2 linked regions of the Hyphomicrobium denitrificans ATCC 51888 genome follow. The protein of the gene in region 2 binds, or shares a complex with, the protein of the main gene of each other region. Links are inferred from orthologs where the notes say so. Each region holds a gene or a part of one and is shown on either strand. Other genes may lie near its edges.

Evidence for each region.
Region 1: the proteins of mfd (region 2) and uvrA are in contact, whole or in part, in a crystal structure (PDB 4DFC), measured with the Escherichia coli proteins. The link is inferred for Hyphomicrobium denitrificans ATCC 51888 from one-to-one orthologs.

What each region holds. Positions count from the first base shown.
Region 1 is NC_014313.1:2,244,607-2,249,441, forward strand. What follows is about bases 533-4,247. They hold uvrA (excinuclease ABC subunit UvrA), read left to right. Parts: upstream 533-915; coding sequence 916-4,047; downstream 4,048-4,247. Outside these bases: HDEN_RS10805 (VOC family protein), read left to right, coding at 4,445-4,835. UniProt on the Escherichia coli protein: The UvrABC repair system catalyzes the recognition and processing of DNA lesions. UvrA is an ATPase and a DNA-binding protein. A damage recognition complex composed of 2 UvrA and 2 UvrB subunits scans DNA for abnormalities.
Region 2 is NC_014313.1:1,686,003-1,691,112, reverse strand. What follows is about bases 834-4,823. They hold mfd (transcription-repair coupling factor), read right to left. Parts: upstream 4,520-4,823; coding sequence 1,034-4,519; downstream 834-1,033. Other genes in these bases: HDEN_RS08115 (FAD assembly factor SdhE), read right to left, coding at 4,529-4,801; HDEN_RS08125 (class I adenylate-forming enzyme family protein), read left to right, coding at 834-1,037. In the rest of the region: more of HDEN_RS08125, read left to right, coding at 1-833; ATP-dependent DNA helicase RecG, read left to right, coding at 5,034-5,110. UniProt on the Escherichia coli protein: Couples transcription and DNA repair by recognizing RNA polymerase (RNAP) stalled at DNA lesions. Mediates ATP-dependent release of RNAP and its truncated transcript from the DNA, and recruitment of nucleotide excision repair machinery to the damaged site.

The DNA.
Region 1 (4,835 bases), 560 kb from region 2 along the record:
GGGTGGGGTGGAGGGATTGGCGGATTGTTGGCGAAATTCGCGGGCAGCGCGTGGAGGTAGTCGTCCGGTGCGACGGAAGGAGTCGCGGTCGTTCCAACGCATAACGCCTGGCGCGTTCCCCCACCCCTAACCCCTCCCCGCAAGGGGGAGGGGAATTAGCGACGGTTCGCTCTGCCTTGTTGCGTGGCGAAACGGATGCAACCGGCGGTGCCTCAAGCTGCCCCTCACCCTAACCCTATCCCCGTAAAGGACGGGGAGAGGGAAAAGCTCCGTGCTCTGCACGCGCGAACAGCGTTCGTGACGGTCCATCTATCTTTCCTTGAACTTGGCTCGGCAGCGACGTGTGCCTTCCCCTCAGGGCAGGGGTCGGGGGTGGGGTGAAGGGCTTGGCGGATTGCCGGGGCAAATTTACGTGAGGCTGCCCCTCACCCTAACCCTCTCCCCGTAAAGGACGGGGAGAGGGGATTTGCCTGCGAAGGTCTCCCCACTTCCCCACTTCCCCACTTCCCCACTTCCCCACTTCCCCACTTCCCCACTTCCCCACTTCCCCACTTCCCCACTTCCCCACTTCCCCACTTCCCCACTTCCCCACTTCCCCACTTCCCCACTTCCCCACTTCCCCACTTCCCCACTTCCCCACTTCCCCACTTCCCCACTTCCCCACTTCCCCACTTCCCCACTTCCCCACTTCCCCACTTCCCCACTTCCCGTGAAGGATGGGGAAAGGCGCGGCGTTCCGCGGCTTGGGGGGCGGAAACAGCAGGCGGCCGTGCTTGGCCGTCTCCCAGCAAAGGGATTGCTTTGTGGTGGCCATCGACGCGGGGCCTTGAAAATGGGGCTGTCCGCCATCATTTTTGGTCGCTCGCGTGGGGTCGCATTGCGGCGCCCCCCGCCCTTCGGCTAGACCGTTGCCCCATGAAATCACCGACAAAAAAGCTGGCCGCCCGTCCCGGCTCCGAATTGATGAAGACCATTCACGTGCGCGGCGCGCGTGAGCACAATCTAAAGAACGTCGATCTCGAAATTCCGCGGGACGCGCTGGTCGTGTTCACTGGGCTTTCGGGTTCGGGGAAATCGTCGCTCGCCTTCGACACGATCTACGCCGAGGGCCAGCGCCGCTACGTCGAAAGTCTTTCGGCCTACGCGCGGCAGTTCCTCGAGATGATGCAGAAGCCGGACGTCGATCATATCGACGGTCTGTCGCCCGCCATCTCGATCGAGCAGAAGACGACGTCGAAGAACCCGCGTTCGACGGTCGGCACGGTCACCGAGATTTACGACTACCTGCGTTTGCTGTTCGCGCGCGTCGGCGTTCCCTATTCGCCCGCGACGGGTCTTCCGATCGAAAGCCAGACCGTTTCGCAGATGGTCGATCGCGTGCTCGCGCTGCCCGAAGGCACGCGGCTGCTGCTGCTTTCACCCGTCGTGCGCGGGCGAAAGGGCGAGTATCGCAAGGAAATCGCCGAGTGGCAGAAGAAGGGCTATCAGCGCCTCAAGATCAACGGGACCGTTTACGACATCGGCGACGCCCCGAAGCTCGACAAAAAATACAAGCACGACATCGACGTCGTCGTCGATCGCATCGTCGTGAAGAAGGACTTGGGCACGCGGCTCGCAGATAGCTTCGAGCAGGCGCTGAAGTTGTCCGATGGGCTCGCGATCACGGAGTTTGTTGATAGGCCGCTCAACTCCCCCTCTCCCCGCAAGCGGGGAGAGGGTCAGGGTGAGGGGCAGCAACAGAACGAGAAGCAAGCGGCCGCCCCTCACCCCAACCCTCTCCCCATAAAGGATGGGGAGAGGGAGCAACGCGGCGTTTTGCAAAACAAGAACGAGACGCATGAGCGGATCATGTTCTCGCAGCGGTTTGCGTGTCCGGTGTCGGGCTTCACGATCGACGAGATCGAGCCGCGGCTGTTCTCGTTCAACGCGCCGGCGGGCGCCTGCCCGACGTGCGACGGCCTCGGTTCGGAACTGCGCTTCGAGCCTGATCTCGTCGTTCCGGATTCCACGCTCTCGCTTGAAAAAGGCGCGATCTATCCTTGGGCGAAGACCGGCGTGTCATCGCCCTACTATGAGCAGACGCTCGAAAGCCTCGCCAAGCATTACAAAGTGTCGATGAAGACGCCGTGGGAGCGGCTGCCGAAGCACGTGCAGCTTGCGCTCCTCTACGGCTCGGGCGACGAGGATATCGTCTTCACGTACTGGGACGGCACGCGCAATTATTCGACCGAGAAGCCGTTCGAGGGCGTCATCGGCAACATCACGCGGCGCTTCAAGGAAACGGACAGCGATTGGGTTCGCGAAGAACTTTCGCGCTATCAGGCGGCGCATCCGTGCGACGCGTGCGGCGGCTATCGTCTGAAGCCGCAGGCGCTCGCCGTCAAAATCGGCGGCAAGCACATCGGCGAGGTCGGTGATCTCTCGATCAAGGCTGCAAACGAATGGTTCGCCGACGTTCCGAAGACGTTCACGAAGCAGCAGTCGGAAATCGCGACGCGCATTCTGAAGGAAATCCGCGACCGTTTGAAGTTCCTGAACGACGTCGGCTTGCAATACCTGACGCTATCGCGCTCATCCGGCACGCTGTCGGGCGGCGAATCGCAGCGCATCCGTCTTGCTTCGCAAATCGGCTCGGGCTTGACGGGCGTGCTCTACGTGCTCGACGAGCCGTCGATCGGGTTGCACCAAAAAGACAACGACCGCCTGCTCGGTACCCTCAAGCATCTGCGCGATATCGGCAACACCGTCATCGTCGTCGAGCATGACGAAGATGCGATCATGACGGCCGACCATATCGTCGACATCGGGCCGGGCGCGGGCATTCACGGCGGCCGCGTCATCGCCCAGGGTTCGCCGAGCGACATCATGGAGTCGGCCGAGAGTCTCACCGGCGAATATCTGTCCGGCGTGCGCTACGTGCCGATCCCGAAAAAGCGCCGTGCGCCCGATCCGAAAAAGATGCTGACCGTCACCGGCGCGCGCTCGAACAACCTCAAGGATGTCACGGCGTCGATCCCGGTCGGGCTGCTGACCTGCATCACCGGCGTGTCGGGCGGCGGAAAATCGACGCTGCTGATCGACACGATCTTCAAGGCCGTGGCGCGCAAGCTCAACAATGCGAAGGATCATCCGGGCGAGCACGACAAGATCACCGGCATCGAGAATTTCGACAAGATCATCGACATCGATCAGTCGCCGATCGGGCGCACGCCGCGTTCGAACCCGGCGACGTATACGGGCGCGTTCACGCCGATCCGCGAATGGTTCGCGGGGCTGCCCGAAGCGAAAACGCGCGGCTACGAGCCGGGCCGCTTCTCGTTCAACGTCAAGGGCGGGCGCTGCGAGGTTTGCCAGGGCGACGGCGTCATCAAGATCGAGATGCACTTCCTGCCCGACGTCTACGTGACCTGCGAGGAATGCAAGGGCAAACGCTACAATCGCGAGACGCTCGCCGTCACGTTCAAGGAGAAGTCGATCGCGGACGTGCTCGACATGACGGTCGAGGAAGGCGCAGAATTCTTCAAGGCGGTGCCGTCGATCCGCGACAAGCTCGAAACGCTGGCGCGCGTCGGGCTCGGCTACATCAAGATCGGGCAACAGGCGACGACGCTGTCGGGCGGCGAAGCGCAGCGCATCAAGCTGTCGAAGGAACTGTCGCGGCGTGCGACGGGACGTACGCTGTACATTCTCGACGAGCCGACGACGGGTCTGCATTTCCACGATGTCGCGAAGCTGCTCGAGGTGCTGCACGAGCTTGCGGATGCGGGCAACACCGTCGTCGTCATCGAGCACAATCTCGAAGTCATCAAGACGGCCGACTGGATCGTCGATCTTGGCCCCGAAGGCGGCGACGGCGGCGGCACTATCGTCGCGGCGGGCACGCCCGAGGACATCGTGAAGGTGAAAGAGAGCTACACGGGGCAATATCTGAAACCCGTGCTGGCACGCCGCGCCGCGGCCGGCTCGACGAAGGAGAGTCGCGACGCGCATCAAAAGAGCGAGTCGGAAGGCACAGCCAAAAAGAGCAAGCGGCAAGCGGCGGAGTAATTCCACTCCACTTGCCACCAGTGAGAGAAAGCACGAGGGAATTCGTCATCCTCGGCCGAGCAATGCGAAGGCCGGGGATCCAGCGTAAGACTCGTCGAAGACGCACTATAGAGCCTACGGCGCGCCTTGTGCTGGATCCCCGAACGGCCTCGCAGGCTCGACCGTTCGAGGATGACGGGTCCGGGCAGCCCGCGAAGCAGAGCCTCACCCCGAAAATAAAGTCGTCACGCGTGTCGGAACCGGAGGTGCGCGGCCGTCTTAGTAAGATAACGCGCACGCCATCGCGCACGGCGGCCGGCTCCTCGCAGAGGAGCGCCGGGCGCAAACAAAAAAACGCGCTTTCCGGCCGGCTCGCCGGAGGCGAGTCGGAAAGCGCTTACAAAAAGGGAGAGCACTCATGGCCAAGAACACGATTTGCGTCTGGTACAACAAGGACGCCGAAGAGGCAGCGCGTTTCTACGCCGAGACGTTTCCCGACAGCTCCATCGGCTCCATCCACCGCGCGCCGAGCGACTTCCCGTCAGGCAAGGCGGGCGACGTGATCGTCGTCAACTTCACGGTTATAGGCATCCCGTGCATCGGACTTAACGGAGGCCCGGCGTTCCAGCACAGCGAGGCGTTTTCGTTCCAGATTTCGACCGAGGACCAAGCCGAGACCGACCGCTACTGGAACGCCATCGTCGGCAACGGCGGCCGCGAGAGCGAATGCGGGTGGTGCAAGGACAAGTGGGGCGTCAACTGGCAGATCACGCCGCGCGTGCTGACCGAAGCGCTGGCCATCGGCGGCG
Region 2 (5,110 bases):
GCACGACGGCGCGGCCGAAAGGCGTCCTGCACGCGCATCGCTCGGCGCTGGGCCGCCAGCCGATGTATCAAGGCTGGTACGGCATCCGCTCCGATGACCGCATGCTGCACGCGGGCGCATTCAACTGGACGTTCACACTCGGCGTCGGCCTGACGGATCCCTGGGCTAATAGCGCGACGGCGATCGTCTGCACAGGGAACAAAGCGCCGGAGCTTTGGCCGAACGTGATCGCCGAAACCGGCGCGACGCTGTTCGCGGCCGTGCCCGGCATCTATCGTCAGATTCTGAAATACGCGAGCCCGAAGCCTGGAGCGCTCGGCCAATTGCGTCACGGCCTGATGGCTGGCGAGACGCCGCCGCCGGGATTGATCGAGGAATGGACATCCGTCACCGGCCTGCCGCTCTATGAAGCCCTCGGCATGAGCGAAATCTCGACCTACATTTCGACAGGCCCGTCGGTGCCGCACAAAGCGGGCACGGTCGGCAAGGCGCAAGCCGGTCGGCGCGTTGCCATCCTTGCCGTCGAAGGCAGCGACGAACCGTTGCCGCCGAACCGCGAAGGCCTCATCGCCGTCCACCGCTCCGATCCGGGTCTCATGCTTGGATACTGGAAGCGGCCCGACGAAGAAGCCGAAGTCCTGCGCGGCGAATGGTTCACCGGCGGCGATCTCGGTTCGATCGATGACGAGGGATATATTGCGCACCTCGGCCGCGCCAACGAACTGATGAACGCGGGCGGCTATCGTGTGTCTCCGCTCGAAGTCGAAGCGGCGCTCGGACGCTGCCCGGGCGTCGCCGAAGTCGCCTGCACGGAAATGCGCGTCCGCAGCGACGTTTCGATCATTGCCGCATTCGTCGTGGCAGCCGAAGGCGCGCCCCGCGATGCTTCAGCGATCAAGGATTTCGCGAACAGGAATCTCGCAGCCTACAAAATTCCGCGCGAGATCGTTTTCGTCGAACGTCTGCCGCGCACACCCAACGGCAAGGTTCAGCGCAAGGCTCTCGCGTTGCCGTCCCTCGTCGATGGTAAGTCTTAAGCCGCCTGCTTGGTCTTGCTCGCAAGCTCTGCGAATTTCTGGATAAGCGCGCGAACGCCTTTGAGCCGCGCTTCCGGCAAATCCCAATCGGCGCGATAGACGAGCCGCTGGTCGGGCTGCACTTTAAGCGCCCCGCGCGAATTTTGCACGAACGCGATCAGGCCTTCCGGATTTGCGAAGCGTCCCTTGTGCAGCGTGATCACGCCGCCCTTCGGACCCGCGTCGACTTTCGCGATGCCGGCAGCGCGGCAAAGGCCCTTGATCTCCATGACGTCGAGCAGATGTGTGACTTCGTCCGGCAGCGATCCGAAGCGATCGACAAGCTCGGCGGCGAACGCATCGATGTCGGAGCGCTTTTCGAGACTCGACAAACGCCGGTAGAGACCAAGACGAAGTTGTAGATCGGTGACGTAAGCCTCCGGGATCATGATCGACGTGCCGAGCTGGATCTCCGGGCTCCACTTGTCATCGGCTTCGATTTCGCCGCCCTTCATCGCGGCGACCGCTTCTTCCAGCATCGACTGGTAAAGCTCGAAGCCGACTTCGCGGATGTGACCCGACTGTTCTTCGCCGAGCAGATTGCCCGCGCCGCGAATATCGAGATCGTGCGACGCCAGCGAGAAGCCCGCGCCGAGGGTATCGAGCGACTGCAGAACCTTGAGCCGTTTCTCCGCGCCTTCGGTCAGCTTCTTGTCCGGCGGAGTCGTAATGTAGGCATAGGCGCGCGTCTTCGATCGCCCGACGCGGCCGCGCAATTGATAAAGCTGCGCCAGGCCGAACATGTCGGCGCGATGCACGATCAGCGTGTTGGCGTTCGGTACGTCGAGACCGGACTCGACGATCGCCGTCGACAGCAGAATGTCGTATTTGCCTTCGTAGAACGCGGTCATCACGTCTTCGAGTTCGGTCGGCGACATTTGTCCCGTCGCACGCGCGAACACGAGATCGGGCACCGCCTCGCGCAAAAACTCCGCAATGTCGTCGAGATCGGAAATGCGCGGCGCGACGTAATAGGTTTGTCCGCCGCGGAAGCGCTCGCGCCTGAGCGCTTCTTTCAAAATAACTGGATCGAACGGCGAAATGAACGTGCGCACCGCCATGCGGTCGACAGGCGGCGTCGTGATCAGCGACAGTTCGCGCACACCTGTCAGTGCCAATTGCAGCGTACGCGGGATCGGCGTTGCCGACAGCGTCAGCACGTGCACGTCCTCGCGCATCTTCTTGAGACGCTCTTTGTGATTGACGCCGAAGTGCTGCTCTTCGTCGATGATCAGCAGGCCGAGCCGCTGGAACTCGATTGTTTTTCCGAGCAGAGCATGCGTACCGACGACGATGTCGATGTCGCCGGACTTGAGCCCGGCTTTCACTTCCGCGAGCCCTTTTGCGCCGACCATGCGCGACGCCTGCGCGATCTTGACCGGCAATCCCTGGAAGCGTTGCGTGAACGTTCTGAAATGCTGACGCGCCAGAAGCGTCGTCGGCACGACGACGGCAACCTGCAAGCCGTTCATTGCGCCGACGAACGCGGCGCGCAGCGCAACTTCCGTTTTGCCGAAGCCGACGTCGCCGCAGACGAGCCGGTCCATCGGTCTGCCGGATGCGAGATCGGCAAGAACGGACTCGATGCTCGTCGCCTGATCTTCCGTTTCCTCGTAAGGGAAACGCGCAACGAATTCGTCGTAAGCGCCTGTCGGCGGCACGAGCGCGGGAGCTTCGCGCAAGGCTCTGAGCGCCGCGATCTTGATGAGTTCGTTGGCAATCTCGCGCAGCCGCTTCTTGAGCTTGGCCTTGCGCGATTGCCAGCCGACGCCGCCGAGGCGATCGAGCTGCGCATCGCCCTCGTCCGCGCCGTAGCGCGACAGAAGCTCGATGTTCTCGACAGGCAGAAACAGCTTATCGCCGCCCGCGTAGTGAAGTTCGAGACAATCGTGCGGTGCGCCGAGCGCGGTGATCGTCTGCAATCCTGCGAAACGGCCGATACCGTGATCGCTGTGCACGACGAGGTCGCCGACCGACAGCGCCGTCGCCTCCGTCAGAACATCGGCCGCCTTGCGCGCGCGCCGCCTCTGGCGCACGAGGCGATCGCCCAGCACATCCTGTTCGGCGATGACGGCGAAGTCCGGCGTCTCGAAGCCTTCCTCGATGCCGAACACCGCGAACGCCGTCGCGTTGGGCTTCAGCGCCTGAACCTCGGTGAAGCTTTCGACCTTTTCCGCGTCTTTCAGGCCGTGATCGGCGAGCAGCGTGATCAACCGCTCGCGTGCGCCCGTCGTCCAAGCCGCGAGAATGACGCGCCGCGAGTCCGCGTGAATGCGCCGGATGTGACCGACGACGGCGTCGAACACGTTGTTGTCGGGATCGGCGCGCTCGGCCGCGAACGTCCGGCCGCGGCGGCCTTTCATCTGGTAGACGTTCGACGTGCCGGGATCGTCGAACGGCGTCAGCCGCGAAACCGTGCGCGCATCGAGCGCCGACGCCCAGTCCTTGCCGTCGATGAACATCTGATCCGGCGGCACAGGCTTATACGGCGGTGCGCCGAAGCGTTGCCCTTCGAGCGAGTCCACACGTGCTTCGTAGTGCTCGCGCACTTGCTCGAAGCGGCGCTTCACGGCTTCGTCCGCCATGTGATCGAAACTGATGCCGACGCCAGGCAGATAGTCGAACAGCGTTTCGAGCGCGGGATGGAAAAACGGCAGCCAGTGTTCCTGGCCCTGATAGCGCCGCCCGCTGCTGACGGCCTCGTATAGCGGATCGTCACCGGTATTGCCGCCAAACAGCGCGACGTAGCGCGTCCGGAACAGCGCCGTCGCCGCTTCCCCGAATGCGACTTCGCTGACCGGCATCAGCGAAAACTTCGGCACCGGCTTCATCGAGCGCTGCGTTTCGGCGTCGAATGCTTTGACGCTTTCGAGCGTGTCGCCGAAGAAGTCGAGGCGGATCGGATTGCTGCGCCCCGGCGGATAGAGATCGAGAATGCCGCCGCGCTGAGCGTATTCGCCCGGCTCCATCACCGTGCTCGAGCGGTCGTAGCCGTAAGATTCGAGCCGCCGGATCAGCTCCGCCGGATCGATGCGCTGGCCTGGCGCGATGGTCTTGACCGCACCCCGGATGAAACTCCTCGGCGGCACGCGCTGCAGAATGGCGTTGACGGTCGTCAGAACCAGCGTTGGCTTCTTGCGTCCGCCAATCGCGAGACGTCCGAGCGTCGTGATACGGCGCGCCACGATCTCGGCGTTGGGGCTCGTGCGGTCATAGGGAACCGTATCCCACGCCGGAAACGGCACGACGGCAATGTCGGGCGCGAAGAACGCGACGGCCGCCTGCAATTCTTCGAGACGCCTGTCATCGCGCACGACGTGCAGGTGCAGACCCGGCTGATCGCCACCACGGGCGGCGCGTGTGATGTCCGCAAGAACGCGGCCGTCGAACCCTTCCGGGACGCCGGAAAAAATCACCCGCGAGGTCTGCACTTGATCCGTCATTGCAAAGTATCAGTCTGTACCAGCGGCGAGCCGGTGAAAAACGCGAATATCGTTCAGCAGATCCTGAAACTCGCCGCTTTCAGGCTCGCCGGAAAAAATCCACGCCTGCAACAGCGGATCGGGAAGGTTCAGGAACCTCTCGAAGTGCTGCACGGCTTCCTCGGACCACGCGGGAATGCGGACATCGGCATAGCGCCCGACCAGCAGGTCCATCTCTTTGGTGCCGCGGTGATGCGCGCGGTAGGAGGCGCGCCGCCGCCGCACATCGAGATCGTCCGCCATCGTCAATCCGGGTTGCATGGCAAATGGGTGTGCGGCCCCTCGCGGCTTGACTGGAAAGCGATCAGCCGCCACGGTGTGCCGTCCGTGCGAAGGGTTCCTATAGCGCCCGCCGTCCTTGACGCCTAGCGTGAAGGCCGGTGCGTATTGCCGCGACCCTTCGTTCCGATCGCCGTGCTCTCCACAAAACCGGCGGCGGGGCGCGAAATTCCTCAATGGCAAGCCGAAGTCGACGATGCGTCCCTCGTTTCTCAACCCGCTGTTCGCGTCGGCGCAGACGATCTCCGGGATCGGCCCGCGGTTCATCCTGCT